One region of the Pseudoalteromonas sp. M58 genome, then DNA from elsewhere that is predicted to be linked to it. Evidence: predicted binding sites of a transcription regulator. Region 1 holds the regulator's gene; each other region holds the start of a gene.

Evidence for each region. Region 1 encodes sigma-54, which starts transcription at its own class of promoters, with help from an activator protein. Its sites were predicted from a motif close to GTTGGCACGNNNNTNGNNT; they were not measured.
Region 2: the regulator sigma-54 is predicted to act here: its motif matches at 5,987-6,005, upstream of AAGD16_RS12645 (BON domain-containing protein).
Region 3: the regulator sigma-54 is predicted to act here: its motif matches at 3,086-3,104, upstream of AAGD16_RS13555 (LiaF domain-containing protein).

The regions. Positions count from the first base shown of each region.
Region 1 covers NZ_CP152390.1:426,172-433,746, reverse strand. The annotation lists gene AAGD16_RS02005 (calcium/sodium antiporter) at 6-974, shown strand; gene AAGD16_RS02000 (KpsF/GutQ family sugar-phosphate isomerase) at 978-1,949, shown strand; gene kdsC (3-deoxy-manno-octulosonate-8-phosphatase KdsC) at 1,950-2,501, shown strand; gene lptC (LPS export ABC transporter periplasmic protein LptC) at 2,498-3,052, shown strand; gene lptA (lipopolysaccharide transport periplasmic protein LptA) at 3,042-3,581, shown strand; gene lptB (LPS export ABC transporter ATP-binding protein) at 3,578-4,303, shown strand; gene AAGD16_RS01975 (RNA polymerase factor sigma-54) at 4,373-5,872, shown strand; gene hpf (ribosome hibernation promoting factor) at 5,899-6,186, shown strand; gene ptsN (PTS IIA-like nitrogen regulatory protein PtsN) at 6,191-6,643, shown strand; gene rapZ (RNase adapter RapZ) at 6,663-7,505, shown strand; gene AAGD16_RS01955 (HPr family phosphocarrier protein) at 7,525-7,575, shown strand, end outside.
Region 2 covers NZ_CP152390.1:2,741,270-2,748,844, reverse strand. The annotation lists gene AAGD16_RS12675 (cobalamin-binding protein) at 1-708, shown strand, start outside; gene ung (uracil-DNA glycosylase) at 705-1,367, shown strand; gene AAGD16_RS12665 (DUF3545 family protein) at 1,422-1,610, opposite strand; gene tal (transaldolase) at 1,837-2,787, opposite strand; gene yaaA (peroxide stress protein YaaA) at 3,006-3,785, shown strand; gene AAGD16_RS12650 (mechanosensitive ion channel family protein) at 3,891-4,847, shown strand; gene AAGD16_RS12645 (BON domain-containing protein) at 5,593-5,913, opposite strand; gene srmB (ATP-dependent RNA helicase SrmB) at 6,153-7,379, opposite strand; gene AAGD16_RS12635 (tRNA1(Val) (adenine(37)-N6)-methyltransferase) at 7,456-7,575, shown strand, end outside.
Region 3 covers NZ_CP152390.1:2,949,884-2,957,458, forward strand. The annotation lists gene AAGD16_RS13535 (hypothetical protein) at 36-1,592, shown strand; tRNA gene AAGD16_RS13540 (tRNA-Ile) at 1,679-1,755, opposite strand; gene AAGD16_RS13545 (YqaE/Pmp3 family membrane protein) at 2,033-2,191, opposite strand; gene AAGD16_RS13550 (BON domain-containing protein) at 2,256-2,825, opposite strand; gene AAGD16_RS13555 (LiaF domain-containing protein) at 3,139-3,804, shown strand; gene AAGD16_RS13560 (VOC family protein) at 3,851-4,267, opposite strand; gene suhB (inositol-1-monophosphatase) at 4,504-5,307, shown strand; gene AAGD16_RS13570 (bifunctional diguanylate cyclase/phosphodiesterase) at 5,358-7,145, opposite strand; gene secF (protein translocase subunit SecF) at 7,278-7,575, opposite strand, start outside.

The sequences.
Region 1 (7,575 bases):
TCACAATGGTTACCTCGTTTGTCATTTTAATTCTTGGTTTTGCGGCTCTCGTATGGAGTGCAGACAGGTTTGTTTATGGTGCAGCAGCACTGGCTAAAAACTTTGGCGTGCCAACGCTAATTGTAGGTTTAACCGTGGTAGCTATGGGCTCTTCAGCGCCTGAAATGATGGTATCGGCTTCAGCAGCTTTGGCAAATAAAACCGATACTGCCGTGGGTAATGCAGTTGGTTCAAACATCACTAACATCTTATTAGTTTTAGGTATTACCGCCCTTTTAAGACCCTTATCAGTATCTTCAAGTACGTTAAAACGTGAAATTCCACTGGTACTACTGGTCTCCATTGCAACTTGGTATATTTTTTCAGATAACTATTTTTCATTTTTTGAAGGTGCAGCCTTATTATCTGGCTTTGTTGTTTTTATTGGCGGACTTATTTTTGTCTCACTGCGAGCTAAAAACCAAGACGATCCGTTTGTGAGCGAAGCCTGTGACGAAGTACCTGACAACGTACCAACCAAAAAAGCTGTTTTTTGGCTGGTAGTGGGTATGATTTTACTGCCGGTTAGTTCACACTTTTTAGTTGGCTCAGCCGTTGATATCGCAAAATATTTTGGCTTAAGTGACTTAGTGATTGGTTTGACCATTATTGCTATAGGCACCAGCTTACCTGAACTTGCAGCTTCAATTGCAGGTGTACTTAAAAATGAAGATGACTTAGCGCTGGGTAACATAGTTGGTTCGAATATTTTTAATATTTTAGCGGTATTACCGCTGGCAGGATTAATTAATCCATCGGTTATCGATACTTCGGTTGCTAACCGTGATGTTATTATTATGATTGGCGCAACCTTGGCGCTAATTGCTATGTCATTGAACTTTAGAGGTCAAAGACGTATCAATAGAATAGAAGGTGGCTTGCTCATCGTCGCATTTATGATTTACCAAGGTTATATTTTTAGTCAAGTAGGATAGCCCATGTCAACGCTAAACTTTATTCAACAAGGGTTACGTGTTCTAGAGATTGAACGCCAAGCACTCAGCGATATTACACAATACGTTAATGAAAGCTTTAACCAAGCCTGTCAATTAATGTTTGACTGCTCAGGTCGTATTATTGTTATTGGCATGGGTAAATCAGGCCATATTGGTAACAAAATAGCCGCCACTCTTGCCAGTACCGGCAGCCCCGCATTTTTTGTTCACCCGGGTGAAGCAAGCCATGGTGATTTAGGAATGATCACAGCAAATGACGTGGTTATCCTCATTTCAAACTCTGGTGAAACCAGCGAAGTACTTAATATTATTCCAGTATTAAAGCGCATTGGTGCCAAAATGATTGCCATGACAGGCAACCAAGGCTCAACCATGGCAACATTGGCAAATGTGCATGTGTGTATTAAAGTTGAACAAGAAGCCTGCTCATTGGGCTTAGCACCTACTGCAAGTACCACTGCCACACTCGCTATGGGTGATGCCATGGCGGTGGCATTATTAGAAGCACGCGGCTTTACTGCTGATGATTTTGCACTATCGCACCCTGGTGGTAGCTTAGGCAAGCGATTACTCTTAACTCTTAAAGATGTTATGCACAGTGGTGCTGATACACCTATCATTAACGAGACGCAAACGATTAAAGATGCCTTAATTGAAATGTCGGCCAAAGGACTCGGCATGACCGCTATTGTTGATAGTGACCAGCAATTATCAGGCCTGTTTACCGATGGCGATTTACGCCGTATTTTAGAGCAACGTATTGACATTCATAGCACTGAAATTAATGTTGTGATGACCAAGTCGTGTACTACAGCCACCCAAGAGATGCTCGCGGCTGAAGCGTTAAATATTATGGAACAAAAACGTATTAATGGTTTAATTGTAATTAATGAGCATAATCAACCGATTGGCGCACTAAATATGCAAGACTTACTTAAAGCGGGAGTGCTATAAATGCAATTTGAAGATCTCTATCAACCGCTAAGTGATGATGCAAAGGCGCGCGCAAAAAAAGTAAAGCTATTAATTTGTGATATTGATGGTGTATTTTCTGATGGCCGTATTTACCTTGGAAACCAAGGTGAAGAACTCAAAGCATTTAACACCAAAGACGGATTTGGTATCAAAGCCCTGATTAACAGCGGTTTTGAAGTCGCCGTAATCACTGGGCGCCATTCTCATATAGTGCAGCAACGTATGAGCAGTTTAACCGTACAACATATATATCAAGGCCAAGAAGACAAGCTTATAGCCTATCAAGAATTAAAACAAAAATTAGCGCTTAGCGATGAGCAAATTGCTTATATAGGTGATGATGGCCCAGACATGCCAGTAATGGAGCAAGTCGGTTTTGCGGTTGCCGTAAACGATGCTCATCCACTTATTAAACGTTTATCACATTATGTAACCCAACTGCCCGGCGGTTTTGGTGCGGTAAGAGAGCTGACAGACTTACTTATGCTCGAAAATAACAAGCCACTAACTAGCCAAGGAACGAGTTCATGAATGTAGCGCGCATTATACTGAGCGTTTTATTCATAAGCTGTATGGTTTGGCTCTGGTATCCTTATTTTACTAAGGTTGATATTACTGCAAGCGAAGAAACACAAGTTATTGCTAAGCCTGATTATACCGCTATTGAGCTAAAACAAACGGCTTATAATGAACAAGGTAAAGTGAGCCATAAGGTAACTGCGGTAAAAATGGAGTTGTATCAACAACTCGGTTTTACCTTTTTTGAAAAGCCTATATTCACTTTATACAACGAGCAGCAAACATGGCGTATTAACGCCGATGAAGCCACCCTCTACGACGACCGTCAACTGGTGTTAGAGGGTAATGTAACCGCTCAAAACTTAGTAGATAACGCCATGATCGATACGATCAACGCCCAGACCATCAATGTTGATATAAAACTATTAACCATGCAATCACAGCAGCCTGTCGTTATTACAGGACCTAATTTAAAAATCACAGGTAAAGGCCTTGAGGCCGATTTAAAAACCGAGGTGATTAAACTTATTAACCATACGCGAACCCTATATTATGACCAATAACCTATTTAAAATTTTAATTTTTCCCTCACTATTAATTGCTTTTAACAGTAATGGCGCTGAACCTGCTGAAGCCCCCGCTGCTAATCAAATTTCAATTAGTGCAGATAAGCAAGAAGGTCAATTAAAAGAAAACGTAGGCATTTTTGAGAAAAATGTTGAAATTATTCATGGTAATCGCCGTATCACAGCTGACCGTTTAGAAGTGCATAAACGCGATGAGCTAGGCGATAACAAACAGTTATTAATTGCCACAGGCAGCCCTGCATATTTTGAAGAAACCCAAGCTGATGGCACCATAATGAGCGCCAGTGCTAATGAAGTGCGTTACGATGTGTCGCTGCGTTTTTTAACCTTAATCGGCGATGCAAGCATTGCTCAAGCAGGTCAACAAATAACAGCTAAAAGTATCACTTACGATATCGAGCAGCAGTTAATTAGCGCAGAAAAAGACGAAAACTCAACAGACCGTGTACACACTATTTTAGTGCCTGTTGAAAATAAAAAAGAAGATGATAAAGGCCAACCATGAGCACATTAAAAGCAGAGCTATTAGCTAAAAGCTATAAAGGTCGTGAAGTTGTAAAAAACGTTGGCCTAGAGGTTGAAGCTGGCAGTATTGTGGGGTTACTTGGCCCTAATGGTGCAGGTAAAACCACCACCTTTTATATGATTGTAGGCCTTGTCCCTAGCGATAAAGGCAAAATATCAATTGATGATAAAGATATTACTTTATTACCGATGCACAGCCGAGCGCGTTTAGGGATTGGTTATTTACCGCAAGAGTCGTCTATTTTTAGAAAGCTGACTGTTTATCAAAACTTAATGGCTATCTTAGAAACACGTAAAGAATTAAATAAACAACAACGCGAAGATACCTTAAATAATTTACTTGATGAATTTAGCATTCAGCATATCCGCGATAGTCAAGGTATGGCTTTATCAGGTGGTGAACGTCGCCGCGTTGAAATTGCTCGCGCGTTAGCAGCAAACCCTAAATTTATCCTTTTAGACGAACCCTTTGCGGGGGTTGATCCTATCTCAGTATTAGATATTAAAAAGATTATAGAGCATCTTAAAAACCGAGGAATTGGCGTACTTATCACAGATCACAACGTACGCGAAACTCTTGATGTTTGTGAAAAAGCCTACATAGTTTCTCATGGAGAGTTAATTGCATCAGGCACTCCAGAATATGTATTAAACGATAAAACAGTACGCGATGTTTATTTAGGCGAGCAGTTCAAGCTCTAATATGTGTGTTATTACACTAAGCATCTGCTAATATTAATTATAATAATTTAAAAGGATTGTTAGAGATACATGAGGCAATCATTACAGCTGCGCATGGGCCAGCAACTTACAATGACTCCACAGTTGCAACAAGCAATTCGCTTATTGCAACTCAGTACATTGGATCTCCAGCAAGAAATTCAAGAAGCGCTCGATAGCAACCCCTTGCTTGAAGTTGAAGAACACGATTACAGCGAAGACACTGCAGGTAAAAACGAACAAAAAGCCGATAACGATGACATAACGCTAAGTGCCTCAGCTGACGATAAACCTAGCGAGTATGAGCAAGATAGCGGCGAAGCAATGACCAAAGACACTATTAGCGATGATATGGCTATGGATGTTACTTGGGATGAATATATGAGCGCTGCGCCTGCCTCTTCATCGGGCCCAATGCCAGAAGATGAATCTATTTATCAAGGCTCTTCGACTGAAACGCTGCATGAGTATTTAATGTGGCAACTTCAACTGACGCCGTTTAGTCCTACCGATGAAGCGATAGCTATTGCAATTGTAGAAGCTGTAGACGACTCAGGGATTCTAACCCTTAGCTGTGAAGAAATATTAGAAAGCTTTAACCAAGAAAACGACGGCGAAGATGAAGTTGAACTTGACGAAATAGAAGCGGTACTAAAGCGTATTCAACTATTTGATCCAGTGGGAATAGCCGCGCGTAGTTTACAAGAGTGCTTGTGTATTCAGCTAAATCAATTTGATAAAGACACACCTTTTTTAAACGAAACAAAAATGATCTTAACCGATCATATTGATTTACTTGCTGCACGTGACTATCGCACGTTAATGAAAAAAACAAAGCTTAAAGAAGATGAGCTAAAAGAAATCATGACGTTGATTCATACGCTCAGCCCAAAACCGGCAGACACTATTGTCAGAGAAGAGTCTGAATACGTTATTCCTGATGTGTCGGTTAAAAAAGTTAAAGGTCGTTGGGTAGTTGAATTAAACCCAGATAGCATGCCTAAGATCAGAGTAAATAGCCAATATGCAGCTATGTCGCGTACGGTTAAATCAAGTGGTGATAGCCAGTTTATTCGCTCGCACTTACAAGAGGCTAAATGGTTTATAAAAAGCTTAGAAAGTAGAAATGACACGCTACTTAAAGTAACCAACTGTATTGTGCAGCAGCAACAGGCCTTTTTTGAACACGGTCCTGAGGCTATGAAGCCTATGGTGCTTAACGATGTGGCTGAAATGGTGGAAATGCATGAGTCGACTATATCGCGTGTTACTACGCAAAAATACATGCATACACCACGTGGCATTTTTGAGCTTAAATATTTCTTTTCAAGCCATGTAAGTACTGAAAATGGTGGCGAATGTTCATCAACAGCAATACGTGCATTAATTAAAAAATTAATCGCTGCAGAAAACTCAGCTAAACCATTGAGTGATAGTAAAATTGCAGATATATTGGCAGAGCAAGGAATTAAAGTAGCGAGGAGAACCATTGCAAAATATCGCGAATCTCTAGCTATTCCCCCGTCTAATCAACGTAAAAGTTTGATTTAAGGCGTACAACAAAGAGGAAAATGTTTATGCAACTGAATTTAACTGGTCGCCATGTAGATATTACCGACTCGCTTAGAGACTACGTAAATAGTAAATTTTCGAAGTTACAGAGGCACACTGATCACATAACGAATGTGCACGTTATTCTCGATGTAGAAAAACTAAACCAAAAAGCTGAAGCAACCGTTCATGTTAGTGGCGCTGAGATTTTTGCCTCTACTGAGCATCAAGATATGTATGCCGCTATAGACTCGCTCATTGACAAGCTAGATCGTCAAGTAATTAAACACAAAGAGAAACTTGCTCGACACTAACACTATGAAACTAAGCTCACTTATCTGTCAGGACTGCAGTAAAGCTGCGGTCCTTTTTAATAGTAAAAAAAGAATTTTAGAATTTATCAGTGAATTGGCTCACAATAAGCTGCCCTATTTAACACAACAAGATATTCTTAATGCATTAACTGCAAGAGAAAAGCTAGGAAGTACAGGCATTGGTCGAGGCATTGCTATTCCACATGGTCGCATGAGTGGTGCTCAAGAGCCCCTAGCTTTGATTTTAGTGAGCGAAACAGCTATTAATTTTGATGCGATTGATAACCGACCGGTTGACATTTTTGTCGCGTTAATTGTTCCCGATGGCGATAATCAGCAGCATTTGAAGACGCTAGCCACGATTGCTGATAAGCTCAATGATAAAGAATTTTGTAAACAGTTACGCGCCGCCAAATCGGATAGCGAACTGTATCAGGTTATCGTCAGTCAATCGTAGTAATAAAGAAAGGTGATAAATGGAATTAATAATTATAAGCGGTCGTTCAGGGTCAGGTAAATCTGTGGCGTTACGCGTTGTGGAAGACTTAGGTTATTATTGTGTAGACAATATTCCTCTTAATTTATTACCATCATTAGTGCGCAGTGTTTCCGACAGTTATAATAAAATTGCCGTGAGTGTTGATGTACGTAACCTACCTAAAGAGCAACAGCAGTTTAATGAAATCATTGAATATTTACCTGGTTTTACTAAACCAACGGTATTTTATTTAGACAGTGACGATCAAACATTAATAAAACGTTTTTCAGAAACGCGACGTCTCCACCCTTTATCTATTGATTCTTTGCCGCTTGATTTAGCCATAAAAAAAGAAAAACAACTACTTGATGTATTGATTAACCGTGCTGATTATATGATTGATACCACAGATTTAAGTGTGCATCAGCTTGCTGAGTCTATTCGTGAAAAAATACTCGGAAAAAAAGATAAACAACTGATCATTACCTTTGAGTCATTTGGTTTTAAACACGGCATCCCTAAAGAAGCAGATTACGTATTTGATGCCCGCTTTTTACCAAACCCACATTGGGAGCCTGAGCTTAAGCCACTTACAGGGCTGGACCAACCAGTAAAAGACTACCTAGCAAGTCACAGTATAGTGCAAAAATTTACATGGCAAATTCAAACATTTGTGCAAACATGGCTGCCGCATTTAGAACGAAATAACCGCAGCTACTTAACCATTGCAATTGGCTGTACCGGTGGGCAACACCGCTCTGTTTATTTAGCGCAAACCATTGGCGAAAGCTTTGCAATGAGCCATCCTAATGTAAAAATTCGCCACCGAGAACAAGAATAATACCGAGTGAGAACATGCAATGCGCTTAGAAAATACATTTTTAATAAAAAACAAATTAGGATTACACGCT
Region 2 (7,575 bases), 1.0 Mb from region 1:
GTGGGCACGCTGGATTACGCAGATTACCCGCAAGAGGCGACTAAAATTGAGCGTATTGGTGGCTACAATGGCATTTCTATTGAAAAGTTACTCATGCTAAAACCTGACATGGTGATTGCGTGGAAAAGTGGTAATCAGGCTGAAGATTTAGCACAAATAAAGCGTTTAGGAATTGAATTATATTTAAGTGATCCAAGTTCTATTGAAGGGGTTGCCTCGGAAATACTAAAACTAGGTCAAATAACGGGTCATATTGAGCAAAGTAAAAAAGTAGCCGAGACATTTACGGCCAAACTCAACGCAATTAAAGTTACACAGAAAGATAAAACCACGCTTACTGGGTTTTATCAGTTGTGGCCTGAGCCTATGATGACTGTATCAAAAAAGACATGGATCAATCAGTTAATCGAAACTTGCCAAGTAACCAATGTATTTGCAAACAGCGACACAGATTACCCACAAATTAGCATCGAAAACGTGATAGTTACTAAGCCACAAGTTATTATTATTCCTGATGAAAAATCAAAAAGGGTAATACCCACAGTTAATTGGCAGCAGTGGCCTGAAATTCCTGCGGTAAAGTATGAGCAGTTTATTAGCGTCAATGCTGATTTATTACATCGGTTTACCCCCAGAATGTTGGATGGATTAGCGCAGATGTGTGACAAAGTAGATATATCTAGAGAATTTATTAAGAGTCAATTATGAGCAACTGGTCATCTTTTTTAAACCATGAACTTAGCCAAACATATATGCAGCAAACCCTTGAATATATTGCGAGTAAACGAGCTGAAGGCACTGCTGTATATCCGCCAAAATCACAGGTGTTTAGCGCATTTGATGCAACTCCACTTAGCGACATTAAAGTGGTTATATTAGGTCAAGACCCTTACCATGGAGAAGGGCAAGCGCATGGTTTGTGTTTTTCAGTATTGCCTGAGGTTAAAAAGCTCCCGCCTTCGCTTAAAAACATTTATAAAGAGTTAGTAACTGATATTAATGGCTTTACCACGCCAGAACACGGCTATTTACAAGGCTGGGCAGAGCAAGGTGTATTTTTACTCAATACTGTATTAACCGTAGAGCAAGGGCAAGCCCATTCCCATAAACACTTAGGTTGGGAGCAATTTACCGATAATGTGATTGCTCATATAAATGAACACTGCCAAGGTGTGGTGTTTATTTTATGGGGCGCACATGCACAAAAAAAAGGTAAAAGTATTGATCGCCAGCGCCATCATGTATTGGCAGGGCCTCATCCTTCGCCGCTTTCAGCGCATCGCGGCTTTTTTGGTTGCCAGCACTTTTCCAAAACCAATGAACTGTTAATAGCGCAAGGGGCGCAGCCCATTAATTGGCAGGTATAGGGTAATTAAAAAAAGGCTTTCATTTATGAAAGCCTTTTTAGTTGCTTATGTTGGTTAAAACTCTAACTCATCAATAGCAACACTATCTGCAAAATAGTCAAGCTCCTGTAGTTCTTTACGCAAACGTTGCTTATCTTTTATTGCTTCTATTTCGCGCCATTTTCTTTTTTTATTTTTTTGAGAGGTTTTTTTCGATGTATCAGAACCTTCTAATATCTCTATTATTTCGTTTAGGCTATCCATTGATTATCTCCTATTGACCACTTTTTGAACCTCGGCAGTATCTATACCATAGCTATTAATAAAATAGAATATAAATGTGACGAAACTGTTACTAACGGGTGGTATTTTGATGAAGATCAATGAGAACAGCACTTAAATGGGGACAAGGCGAGTATTTAAAATAAAATTGCAGGTATAAAAAACGCCGCAATAAGCGACGTTTTTAAACTCTTAAAACAGCGGTTAGTTACATCGCTTTAAAGCGTGCTTCTAATTGTTCCTGTGCATCTGCAAATGAGCGAATACCTTCAGCGAGTTTTTCAGTCGCCATGGCATCTTGGTTATGTAACCAACGGAACTGTGTTTCGCTAAGAGGCTCAGGTTTTGGCTCTTTAGTAATATCACTTGCTAGCAAGTATTCTTCAGCACCTTCTAAATTACCCAAATCTTCTAAAAGATTAGGGCTAATTGTTAGCTTATCGCATCCTGTAAGTGCAATAATTTCACCGGTATTACGAAAGCTTGCGCCCATAACTACGGTTTTGTAGTCGTGACGTTTGTAAAACTCAAAAATGCTACGTACAGATTGCACACCTGGATCTTGAAGCGGATCGGTTGGTTTTTCCATACCGTTTGCCACGTGCCAATCTAAAATACGGCCAACAAATGGAGAGATTAAAAATACGTTTGCATCAGCACAAGCGCGCGCTTGGGCATCGCTGAATAATAAAGTAAGGTTACACTTAGTGCCTTCTTTTTCTAATTGCTCAGCCGCTTTAATACCTTCCCACGTTGACGCTATTTTAATTAAAATTTTGTCTTTGCTTACGCCTTCTTTTTCGTAAAGGCTCAATAGCGTGTGTGCTTTATTAATTGTTGCTTGGGTATCAAATGATAAACGTGCATCAACTTCGGTAGAAATATAACCCGGTACAATTTCACTAATTTCTTTACCAAGTAATACTGCAAAATAATCACAAGCCAGCTCTAGCTGTTTTGCAGGCTGCTGCTCTGTTTCTTTTGCATACTGCCATGCTTTATCTAGATAAGGTTTGTAAGCTTCAATCTCGCTCGCTTTTAAAAGTAGCGATGGATTGGTAGTCGCATCTTCAGGTTGATGTTTTTTTATGGCTTCTATATCGCCCGTGTCGGCCACGATAGAAGAATGTTGTTTAAGCCTTTGTAGAGCGCTAGTCATTTGCTTTTCCTCATTCCAAGCAAGTTAAAAGAAAATCTAAACTACCTTAATATAGCTATACTGCAACAGTGTGACAATGCTTGATAGGTCTTATGTCCTTATCAATAAAAAAACGGTAACGGTTGAGTTTTAGGTAGGATAATTTTAAACAAAACGTGCTTTTCGTTTCATTTAATGTTGAAATTGACATTAAATAATTTACAAGTCAATAGCTAACTATGATCACTGTTATTTCACCAGCAAAGAATCTTGATTACGACACGCCACCCGCAACAGATAAGTTCACTCAACCTGAATTACTTGAGCACAGCGAAGCGCTCATGAAAGTATGCCGTGAACTAACTCCTGCGCAAATTGGCAGTTTAATGAAAATTAGCGATAAACTCGCAGGCCTCAACGCAGCGCGTTTTAGTGAGTGGGCACAACCATTCACTACCGATAATGCTAAACAGGCCGTGCTTGCCTTTAACGGCGATGTATACGGGGGGTTAGATGCTAATACCCTCACTACTAAGCAGCTTGATTACGCTCAAGACCATTTACGTATACTTTCGGGATTATACGGAGTATTAAAGCCGCTTGATTTAATGCAGGCTTATCGCTTAGAAATGGGTACAAAACTTGAAAATAGCCGAGGTAAAAACTTATATGAGTTTTGGGGCAGTGTTATTGCTAATAAACTTAACGACGTATTAGCGGCACAAGATGCACAATACTTAGTAAATCTAGCCTCTAACGAATACTTTAAAGCAGTAGATAAAAAAACGCTTAACGCACACATTATTACACCACACTTTAAAGACTGTAAAAACGGCCAATATAAAGTGATTAGCTTTTACGCTAAAAAAGCGCGCGGCATGATGGCACGCTACATCATTGAAAATCAAGTGACTCAATTAAGCCAACTCAAAGAGTTTACTGTGGCCGGCTATTACTTTAGCCCAGAGGCAACCACCAAAGAACTTGAACCGGTATTTTTACGCGAAGAGCAAAACTAACACATCGTTTAAAGTATTTAATAAGCCATGCATTGCATGGCTTTTTTATACTGGCGTTATTTTTGCAAACCTTAGATTACTAACCCTAACTAAGGTATAAAATAAATGCTCTCAATTCCCTCAATTACAGAAGCCGAAAAGTTGATAGAAGAAAAGCTCGGCGGTTGGTTTGATGTAGTTATAAGTCATATCCCAAACTTTATCGTTGCAGTAATTATTGCCATTCTATTTTCATTTATTGCCCGTTTAGCAGGCAAAGGAATGAAAAATGTTTTACGTCGCTCGCTCGACTCTACGCAAATTGCCGATTTAATGGCCTCAATATTTAAAGTTATTGTACTGAGTGTGGGGGTATTTATTGCCCTTGATTTTATGGGCTTAAAAAGTACCGTCACTTCTCTGCTTGCTGGTGCAGGTATTGTTGGTCTTGCCATTGGTTTTGCTTTTCAAGATATGACCGAAAACCTGATAGCGGGTATAGCCATGGGAATTCGTAAACCGTTTAAAGCGGGTGATGTCATAGAAACCGATAATGTGTTTGGTTCGGTACATTCAATAAACTTGCGCAACACACTAATAGAGAGCTTTTACGGGCAATTGATACTGGTACCTAATAAAATACTATTTAGAAATGTACTGCGTAATTACAGCACCTTAGGGGTAAGACGAATAGAAGTGCCGGTGGGTATTTCTTACGCTGACGACATAGAAAAAGCCAGTGAGGTCATCGTCGACAAAATTAACCAATTTGACTTTGTGATCCGCAAAAATGAAACCGCTGTTTATGCCGAAGGCTTTGGTGATAGCAGTATAAACTTGTTGGTGTGGTTTTGGATCAAATACCCTGGTGAGCCTGATTTTATGACGGTGCGTCACAAAGGAGTTGTGGCTGTAAAGCAAGCACTTGATGCCGCTGATATTAGTATTCCGTTTCCTATTCGTACGTTGGATTTTGGTATTAAAGGCGGTGAAAAACTCGATGCCATGATAAGCGATAAAATAAGTCAGCAGTCAGCAAATAAAGAGGGTGACAATAATACTGATGCAAGCCAAGGTGAGTAAATAATTTAAAACCCCGAAGGTAAAAGCATTGGGAAATAGTTACTGACTATCAGCGCGTTTTTACAAAGTAAAACGCGCTTTTTATAATAAATAATATAAGGGTCTGTTGACCTTTGCGGATTAAAATTAGTTCAAACTAAGAGCTATTTAATCGCGACGCGAGGTTTGTTGCCTAGTGGGCTCGATAACTGCTCCTGCGTTATTCTACTGGCTTACATCCATGTAATAATAAGTAAAAACCGAGCAAAGCTTCCGTGTCCAGCTCGCGCTCCTTACCACCATCCATGTAGCCAACAAAGAGTAAATGTCCCTGGGCAGAACCCTTGGCTAAATACCAAACAGACTACTGCAAATTCAACCTTGAAAGAACAACAGACCCAATTGATAATCTGAAGTAATTAAAGCCTTGCGCTAACTGCCTTAAAAGCATCTCAATTATAAAACTATATCGATAAGGTTTCTCATCTCAAAATAGATTATTTAATCAACCGAACTAGAGCCCAAGCTTGGTGTAAGCTCTTTATAATAAGTGTCTATAAACAAAGGTTTCAAAAGTATAAGCAGCTGCAATGAGCGTCGCGATTGGTGCGTAAACTAAAAGGCTTTTAATTAAGTATTTAAACTGGCTTGGGAATATGCTCTGCAGTGAATTATATTGTGCAAACCATAAAAAAGCGCCGCTTGTGTTGGAGAAACAAGCAGCGCTGAGGGATAAGTTAAGTGTATAAGTTAAGAAAAAGTTGTATTAAATGACACTAATTTTGTTATGAATGATTTTAACCCCATCCATATTTTCTAAAAACTTTTGTGCGAGAGCGCGTTCAAAACCGTTATTGGCTTCACCTTTAAGTTCAACGTCACCGTCATTAACGTGTACGTTTAGTTTTTCTAACTTTAAATTTGGGTTAGTGCGCAATTCATGAGTAATAGATTGTTGTAAATTAGGTTGTGTAGCCACACTGCTAACTACAGCTAAATGCGTTGCTGCACTGACTTTAAAAGCAGAGACTAATAAAAATAAACAACAAAACGAAATAAAACCGATAGTAAATTTAATGCGACTCATAACTATATCCTTAGTGTGTTACTAAAAAACAACGCCATTACTCGGCGTTTTAATACTCGTATATTCGATAGGGTTACAAGTTTCATTCCAAGATTAACTATTTGAAATAACTTACTATTTTATTAATTAGTTATTCAGCTAAGTATTTTTTACATATTACTATGAATAGCTTACTCACTGTTTTTAAGCCACAAAAAAGCCGACAAACGTCGGCTCAATTAAATGTGTTAAAGCTAAAGCTATTTTTTCTTTTTAGCTTTGGCTTTTTTCTTTGCTTTCATTTTTACTGGATCTTTACGCTTTTTAACCGGTGGCTTGGCTTCTTTATGCTTTGGCTCTAATCCTTTAAATACACGGCGTTTTAGCTTTTGCTCTATGTAACGTTCTACTTTGTAAAGTATGCCAATGTCGTGCGCTTCAATGAGTGAAATTGCAATACCTTTTTTACCCGCGCGACCTGTACGGCCAATACGGTGTACGTATACATCTGCAGTGCGAGGCATATCAAAATTAATTACGTGGCTTATATCAGCTACATCAATACCGCGGGCCGCTACATCGGTAGCGACTAAAATACGGGTTTTGCCACTGTGGAAGTTTTCCATGGCTTTCATGCGTTTGTCTTGTGGCATTTCACCACGTAACCACGCAGCTTTTACGCCGTTATTAGTAAGCTCACCAATTAGGGTTTCAAGGCGCTCACGGGTTTTTACAAACACAATCGCTTTACTTACATCAGGGCCATTTAAGGTGTTAACTAATAGCTCTAGTTTATGGCGGTAGTCGTCGGCTAAATGAACCCATTGATGAATTTTAGCTTTTTCTTTGCGTGATGATTCGGCTTCAAGTAGCGCGGGATCGTTTAAAATACGCTCTGCAAATAATTCTACGCTGTCACCTTCAAGAGTAGCTGAGAATAAAAAGCACTGACGACGGTTTTTAGCTTCATCACAAATGCGCAGCATTTCTTTACGAAAACCCATGTCGAGCATGCGGTCGGCTTCATCAAGAATGAGCATTTCTACGTTTTCTGCATGGAAGTTTTCGGTTTCTAAATATTCCATTAAACGCCCAGGTGTGGCGATTAAAATGTCATTATTATTTTCAAAAATTTCTTTGTGTGTACCGTAGTTTATACCGCCGGTAACCACCCCAATTTTTAACTGGGTTTGTTTTGCAAGTAACTCACATTGTTCATGAATTTGATAAGCAAGCTCGCGCGTTGGGGTCATAATTAATACCCGTGCAAAACCCGGATCACGACGTGGGAAATCCATTAAATATTGAATTGCCGGAATTAAAAATGCCGCCGTTTTACCCGTACCTGTTGGTGCCGACGCTAAAATATCGCGTCCTTGCAACGCCTCAGGAATGGCTTGTTGTTGAATGCTAGTGGGGGTTTCATAGCCCATTTTATTAATAGCATTGAGTAGCTTATCATCAAGATCAAATTCAGAAAATTGCATAGAGTGTCAAAAATAGGGGACAATTGCCGTTAATTATACGCACTTAAACCTGCTTGGTGAATGAAAAGGTGAAAAAATGTCTGGTTTTGCATTTAAACAATTTAAGGTTGAGCACGACCAGTGCGCCATGAAGGTCTCTACCGATGGTATTTTACTGCGCGCATGGGCTGATTTAAGCCACGCAAATACGTTACTT
Region 3 (7,575 bases), 820 kb from region 1:
TCTCCAGGAAGGGGTGTTATAAAGGATGAATGCGCATGGATGCGATAGAGAATTTAGTGCTCAATGGGCACGTTGCAAATCAAAAAGTTCGAGCAGCTAGAAACAACGTACTTGCTTTAGGATTGAATAAATCGGAGTTAAATCAGCTGGTTGCTGAATTAGCGCTAGCCGCCACTGATTTAACTAATATGAATGAAAACGCGAATCTAGGTAAAAATTGCAATGTTGTGAATATTTCAGCTGGTACTGCTGATAGCCAGATAAAATTAAGCTCTCAGGTTATTACCCGACTACCTAATGAAACAAAAGATTTAAATATAAAAGAGTTTATTCAGACGTTTGAAGGAAAGCCTAAAGTGTTAAAAGGCTACCCTGGTATGTCAATCAAAGTATCGCGCAAAGAAAAAATCATTCAGCTAAGAGATGGTGGTGATGGTCAATATTTTAAGCTGATTTCATATCCGGTAGAGCACCAATTCACTAAGGAGGACATACAGACAATAATTGATGCACACAAGCGATTTATAGATAGACGAAAAGCCAAAATGCCATGGAAAGAGCGAGGTTACCTTCTAGGTGGTAGCTATCGTGAGTTGAGCACATTCCATGACTTGTTCGAATTTTATAAGGAATTAGCTTCAAAAAAACGTGCTGATGCGATTAGCCGTATTCAAACACGATATTTTTCTGGTCAATGGGGAGAGAAAATAATGGCCAACTACAGTATTGCAACATTCAGAACTGATTACTTAGACAGGTCCGTTTCATCTCGCTGTAAATCCGATCGGAATGAAATTATTAAAATGGTAAGAGCCGCTGTTAACAAAGCTAAAGCTAGTGAAAGTATCAAAATCAATGTTCAAGAATTAATCATGAGGGGGGAGCGCTCTAGAGCTGATAAAACAGATAAAACGATACCTAAGATGTCGACGTTAACTCAATTTATAATTGAAGCTTATAAGAGCGATTACAACTCATTGGGACTAAAACTAATTATTCAGTTTATGGCATCAACCCGTGAGAGGAATACTAACGAACGGCAGTGGACTCGCGTCAACTTAGATGACCAGTCTATTGAAGTGCCCGCCCCTGAAAGTAAAACTGGGTTTAGACGACACCCTATCCCTGAGCGACTAGTTGATATACTGAGTACAGAAAAAAGTAAACAACAAAGGGATGTGAACGTAACTAAGGATTGTAATGGTGAGCCCTTGTTCATGTTTGAAAGTCCATACAACCGCGGTAAGGTTGATACAACTCTAAACAAACAATTTAGCGATGTGAAAGCTAGCCTATTAGCTAAAAAGGAGCGATTAGGATCAACTAAAGCAGATTTAAAAAGCATAAGTAGTTTCACTCAGCACAGGATCAGAGATTTAGTAGAGCAAGCACTACTTGATGTTTCAGCCTCAGAAGGGCAAAAAGAAAAATGTTTGGGCCGTTTACCTCGAGAGCAAGCAGAATCGTATGGAAATCACAGTATTGAAAAGCTCAGCGAATTGAAAGACCGAATGGTAGAGAAAGCGGAACTGGAATTCCCAGAGCTAAAAGCATTATTTCAACGTCTAATAGACAAAGAAATTGAGCAATGATAACTTATAGGGGTGTAAAAAAAGGTGTAAAAAAATTTCTGAATATACTTTAACTATCTGATATTGATTATGTTAAAGGTTAAAAGTGGTGGCCCCTCCCAGACTCGAACTGGGGACCTAACGATTATGAGTCGTGTGCTCTAACCAACTGAGCTAAGGGGCCATCTTTGTATAACTGTAAGCAGTTAATTTTTGAAGCGTTTAGCCACAGAGCGACTAAAGCGGGTTGCAGTATAAAAAGTTTTTAGGGGCTTGTCACTAGCAAAAAGCTTTATTTTAACAATCAAGGGGCTAACTGCTCAAATAGTAGGCTTTGAGGTTTTGTTAGTGATGAGTTTTGTAAAACAAATCCATCTATTAATAGCAGCCTGAGTAACTAATACACATACCTTTGGGAGCACTTAGCAACTCAGTATTAAATGTCCTGCTATGCTGCTACATTATTTTTTGGCGATAATATAAATCGCATGAATTAATCCTGGGAAATAGCCGAGCAAAGTTAGCAAAATATTTAACCAAAAATGCATCCCTAGTCCTACCTGTAAAAACACACCCAGTGGTGGTAATAAAATAGAAAAAATAATTCTAATGATATCCATAATTTAATCCTTATAATGTTAGCAAAGCAAAAAGCCCAGCAGGGCTGGGCTTTAGTATAGTGTATTATTCTGCAATAACAGTTAATTCATCAACTACCTTGCGAACATCTTCAGCGTTTTTAGCAATTTCCATCGCTAATTGCTTTTCAGCATCAGACTCAACTGTACCTTTAAGAGTTACCACACCATTATCGGTATCAACATCAATGTCTGTACCACCTACTTCAGAATCAAATAAGTAACGTGTTGTGATCACTGTAGTGATTTTAGCATCGGTTAAATCACTTTCAGTGTCGTTACCCATCATTTTAGAATCATGCTTCTTCATGTCGGTGTTTTTTACCACAGTTAGACTGTTTTCAACATCAGTTACACCATCTAGGCTTAGCACAAGTTCTTCAGCAAGCTCTTTATCTACTTCGCTGTTTACTTTACCTGTTAGCATTACCTTGCCGTTTTTTACGTCCGTGTTGATATCAAAGTTATTTAGATTGGTGTTCATAAGCAAGACTGTTTCTGCTTTCCCATCAATCCAAGCATCTTTACTTTCGTTTTCCCAACTGCTTGCCTGAGCACCCATTGCGGTTGTTCCTAATACTAGGGCTGCAATCATAGACTTATTAAATGTTTTCATAATCGTTCTCCTTTTGATTAAAGACACTTAAGCTAATGCGAGCATCGGGCCAACATTTTTTAATCTTTAATTTCAATAGGTTAATTTAAAATAGTAGATATTGGCTTAAACCTACTAAGTAAACATTTACAGACTATTGCGTAAAAGTTTCTCGAATAGCGAAACTTACTAAATAATTGTATATTTGGTTAATCTGTCGTTAATATAATAAAGAATCAAAAACCCAAAATCATAAACCACTGAATTTAAACAATTTAAAATTTGGTATAAGGCTTGCTTTGAAATAACCAGCAACCATAAAAGGATAATTTAAATGTCTGTTAAAATTGAAGACCGCCCTATTGAGCAAGTTCGTGAGCAAGTGATTGATCAGCTCATTTATAATTACAGCCATGGTGTTATTTCTGTTGAAGCATTTGAAAGGCGCTTAGACGACGCCATGGCAGCGAGTGACAATAAAGCACTTATGGATCTCGTTGAAGATTTAACCTTAAATACTGACCAGCAATATAAGGCGCAAAAGCACTCTCAGTTTGCACCTAATTATAGCGCGCAGCATGAGACTGATGAAGAGCCACTTACATTAAGAAGCATTCTTGGTTCGAGTGAACGAAGCGGCCAATGGGTAGTTCCTCAAAACATTTACATAGAAAACTACATGGGGTCAATCAATCTTGATTTTACAGATGCGATTTTTACCCACCAACATGTCACTATTCACGTTAATTGTTATTTTGGCAGCGAAGAAATATATGTGCCAGAGCACGTTAATGTAGTTTCTAAAATGTTTTGTATTTTAGGCAGTTTTGAAAATAAAACAGTGTCACTTAATAAACGCCAAGGGCCAACGATTCACATTGAAGGAAAAACTGTTTTAGGCTCTGTGGAAGTTAAAGTTAAACGCACTATTAAAGAAAAATTTATTAGCTTTGCAAATGATCTAAAAACTCAACTTGGCATGAATGGTAAACATTATTAAATATGCTAAACATTGAATGAAGCCAAAACAGTTGGCTTCATTCATATTATAAGTCGTTATTTCGCTCACTAGGTACATCACTCATGTACTCTACAAACTCAACTTCAAACCCTGCGGGATCAATATAATAAATGTTTTTTCTAAATAGATTTACAGCACCTTCTTTACTTATTGCAAAGCCCGCATGTTTTAGGCGCGCTATTACTGCATTTAAGTTATTGGTTACATAGGCAAAGTGTGCCAAACCAATTTGATGTCCTGATAGGTCGCGGTTTTCCCCTTCCCCATGATCGCTTATAGCAATATATTGCTCGTTATCACCAAAATGTATCCAGCGCCTTGCTTTACCATACCAGGTTCCTTCTCCCTCACTTCTAATTGACCAATAGGGAAACGCTGCTTGGTAAAACTTAAGCATAGCATTTATGTCACTAACAACTAAATTTACGTGTTCTAATTTCATAACTTTCTTCCTATTAATTGAATATAGAACATCATAAAACCTCAAGTTAACTTTAGGTAAAGCGCTAATTTACAAATTTATTGTCTGTTTTTATTCCGATAAATATATTGAAAGATCATGCCTGTACAAAAAACACTCACAAGTATTTAGGCTTTATGGTTTACTTTATGGCAAAAACCGCTAAAATACGCCGGCTTAAATATATAAACGTTCTTTTACAACCCAAAGGTAATACCATGCATCCAATGTTAAACATTGCGGTTCGCGCTGCGCGTAACGCAGGCAAGCTTATTCTTCGTGCAAGTGAAGACTTATCAAAAGTTGAAGTGCAACAAAAAGGCACTAATGATTTAGTTACGAACATTGATAAAGAAGCCGAAGCCGTAATTCGTGACACTATTTTACGTTCTTACCCTGATCACTGCATCGTTGGTGAAGAGTTAGGCGAACACAAAGGTAAGGATGCTGATTACCAATGGATTGTTGACCCACTTGATGGCACAACTAACTTCATCAAGGGTATCCCTCATTTCGCAGTATCTATTGCACTTAAAGTTAAAGGTCGTTTAGACCAAGCCGTAATTTACGATCCAATTCGAGGCGAACTTTTCACCGCTTCTCGTGGTCAAGGCGCACAGTTAAACAGCAAACGTTTACGTGTATCTAAAACGGTTGAACTTGCCGGTTCTGTTCTTGCAACAGGTTTCCCTTTCAAACAAAAACACCACTTAGATGCCTATTCTGAAGCGTTTAAAGCATTATTCGTACATACCGCTGATATTCGTCGTGCAGGCTCTGCAGCACTTGATATGGCGTATGTTGCAGCGGGTCGTGTTGATGGTTTCTTTGAAATTGGTTTAAAACCGTGGGATACAGCAGCAGGCGAGCTATTAGTTAAAGAAGCTGGCGGCATGGTTGTTGATTTTGCTGGCGGTAATAACTACAACGTGAGCGGTAACGTTATTTGTGGTGCACCTAAGCTAACACAAGCGATTGTTCGTGAAATGCGCCCAGTATTATCTGAGTCGTTATTACGTTAATCGTAATACCGCACTAAAAAAAGGAGCCGAGGCTCCTTTTTTGCTTTTTGTTAGCCACTTTTTTTACTATTGGATAAACGCACAACAGCGGGTGCAGGCCTTCTTCGATTACAAATAAATAAGTAGCTGTGACGATAACGTTTTGCTTCTTTTTTAGCATCTGTGGCTAATGCCGCTACTTGATGGCTATTTTTACACTGCTGCAGATCCGGCTCAACTAAACCTATCGATAATGTAAGTAGAGGTACAAACTGCTTTTCGCCCTCTCGATTAGTTGCCCAATACCCTTTTCCAGCAATATGCTCTGGCGTAAAAAATACGCGTGACTGCAATTCAAATTGCGTGATAATGGTATTACAAACCTCCACCGCATCTTTTTTTTCAAACACCACCATAAAGTCATCGCCACCAATATGCCCGACAAAGTTAGCGCTGTGCGCACACGCTTTTACAGTCACATCGGCCAGAAGTTTTATCACGCTGTCCCCACTGGCATAACCATACAGATCGTTAAATTGTTTAAAATGATTTAAATCGATATAAGCTAGTGAAAATGGCTGTTTATGTTGCAGACGCTGCTCTATTACTTCACTAATTGCCACATTACCCGGTAACATGGTTAGAGGGTTAGCATGTTGGGCGTGGCGGATTTTTTCAGCGGTAATGTGCTTTAATATGTCCCTTAGCGGTGCCAAACCTAAATATTTATTATTACTTGTGATAACAATATGGCGACGAATATCAAAGTCTTGCTCTGTTATTTGCTGAGAGACAATATCAAGCATTTGATTTTCATCAACCACCAAAGGCTGTTTATCCATTAACTCAGTGACTTCACATTTATCATAAAGTGCATGCCCGTATGGCGCGGCAAACACTTCTGTTAGCTGATCTTTGTGTAACAGCCCTATTGGCTGCTGATTGCTATTTAAAACGGGTAAGCTAATTATGCGCTTGTCTTGCTCAAAAAGCGCATGAGCCTCTTTACAACGCGTGTGACTGCTAATGGCAGGCTGAGCAACAGCAAGCACCCCGATAGCCATTGATTGTTCAAACTTTGACCCTGCTTGAGTCGATGTAAATGCTTGTAACTGCTTACAGTTATAGTCATAGCTTGGTTGTTGGCTGGGTCTTTCTAACAAAAATCCCTGAACATGACTTATGCCTATACTTTTAACTAAATCGAGTTCTTCAGTACGCTCAATTCCCTCTGCAATCACCGCTGTATTTGTTGCCCGTGCTAACACCACAATTGATTTTAGAAATTCTTTTTTAACTTCGCTTTGATCGCAATGATCAATAAAGTAACGATCAATTTTTACAATATCTGGGCATAACTGCGACCATTGCTTTAGACCGGAATAACCTGCACCAAGATCGTCAATAGCAATAGTGAAGCCTAGCTCTCGATAATGAGCAATGGTTTTTAACAGTAAAAAGCCATCATCTACTTTTTCTTGTTCGGTGACTTCAATCACCACACGATTAGCCGCAAGACCAAACTGTTCAATTAAATGTAAAGTTTCGCCTTTAGGGTGGCTCGGATCGAGTAGAATTTTTGGGCTGACATTTAAAAATAACTTCCCTTGTAGATTTAGTTTTACAAAGTTTTCTATGGCGCGAGAACGGCATAAAAGCTCAAGCTCTGAGATCAATTGATATTTATGAGCCGTTTCGAATAGCTTATTTGGCATCGCTAATGGGCTATTTTTAGGGCCTCGACTCAGCGCTTCATACCCAATAATAGATTGCTTAGTTATATCAAAAATAGGTTGGAACAAGGTTGTTATTGCCCCTTGTTGTAAAATTGACTCTAAGGCTTTACGTTGCTCAGTCACTACTAGCTCTGATCAAAATTAAATAAGAGTAATAAAATATCAAGCTCGTATGACAATTATATGTCTTACACGCTAAGCAATAAAAAACCGCTCACAAGGAGCGGTTTTTTAAAAAGGATAATTTAATCTCAATTAAGGCATTGAGTCTAAATCGGCACCTTCTTTTTCAATCACCTCTGGTATTAAATCTTCTTTACTTACGCCCATGGCAATAGCCACCGAGCTGGCAACGTAAACTGAAGAATAAGTACCAATAAATACACCAAATAATAGTGCGGTAGCAAAGCCATGAATAGTTTGGCCGCCCCATACAAAGAGTGCAATCAATACTAAAATAGTGGTAATTGATGTAACTAAAGTACGATTAAGTGTTTGCGTAAGTGACAGGTCAATAATTTCAATGGTGTCGTCAATACGTACTTTACGGAAG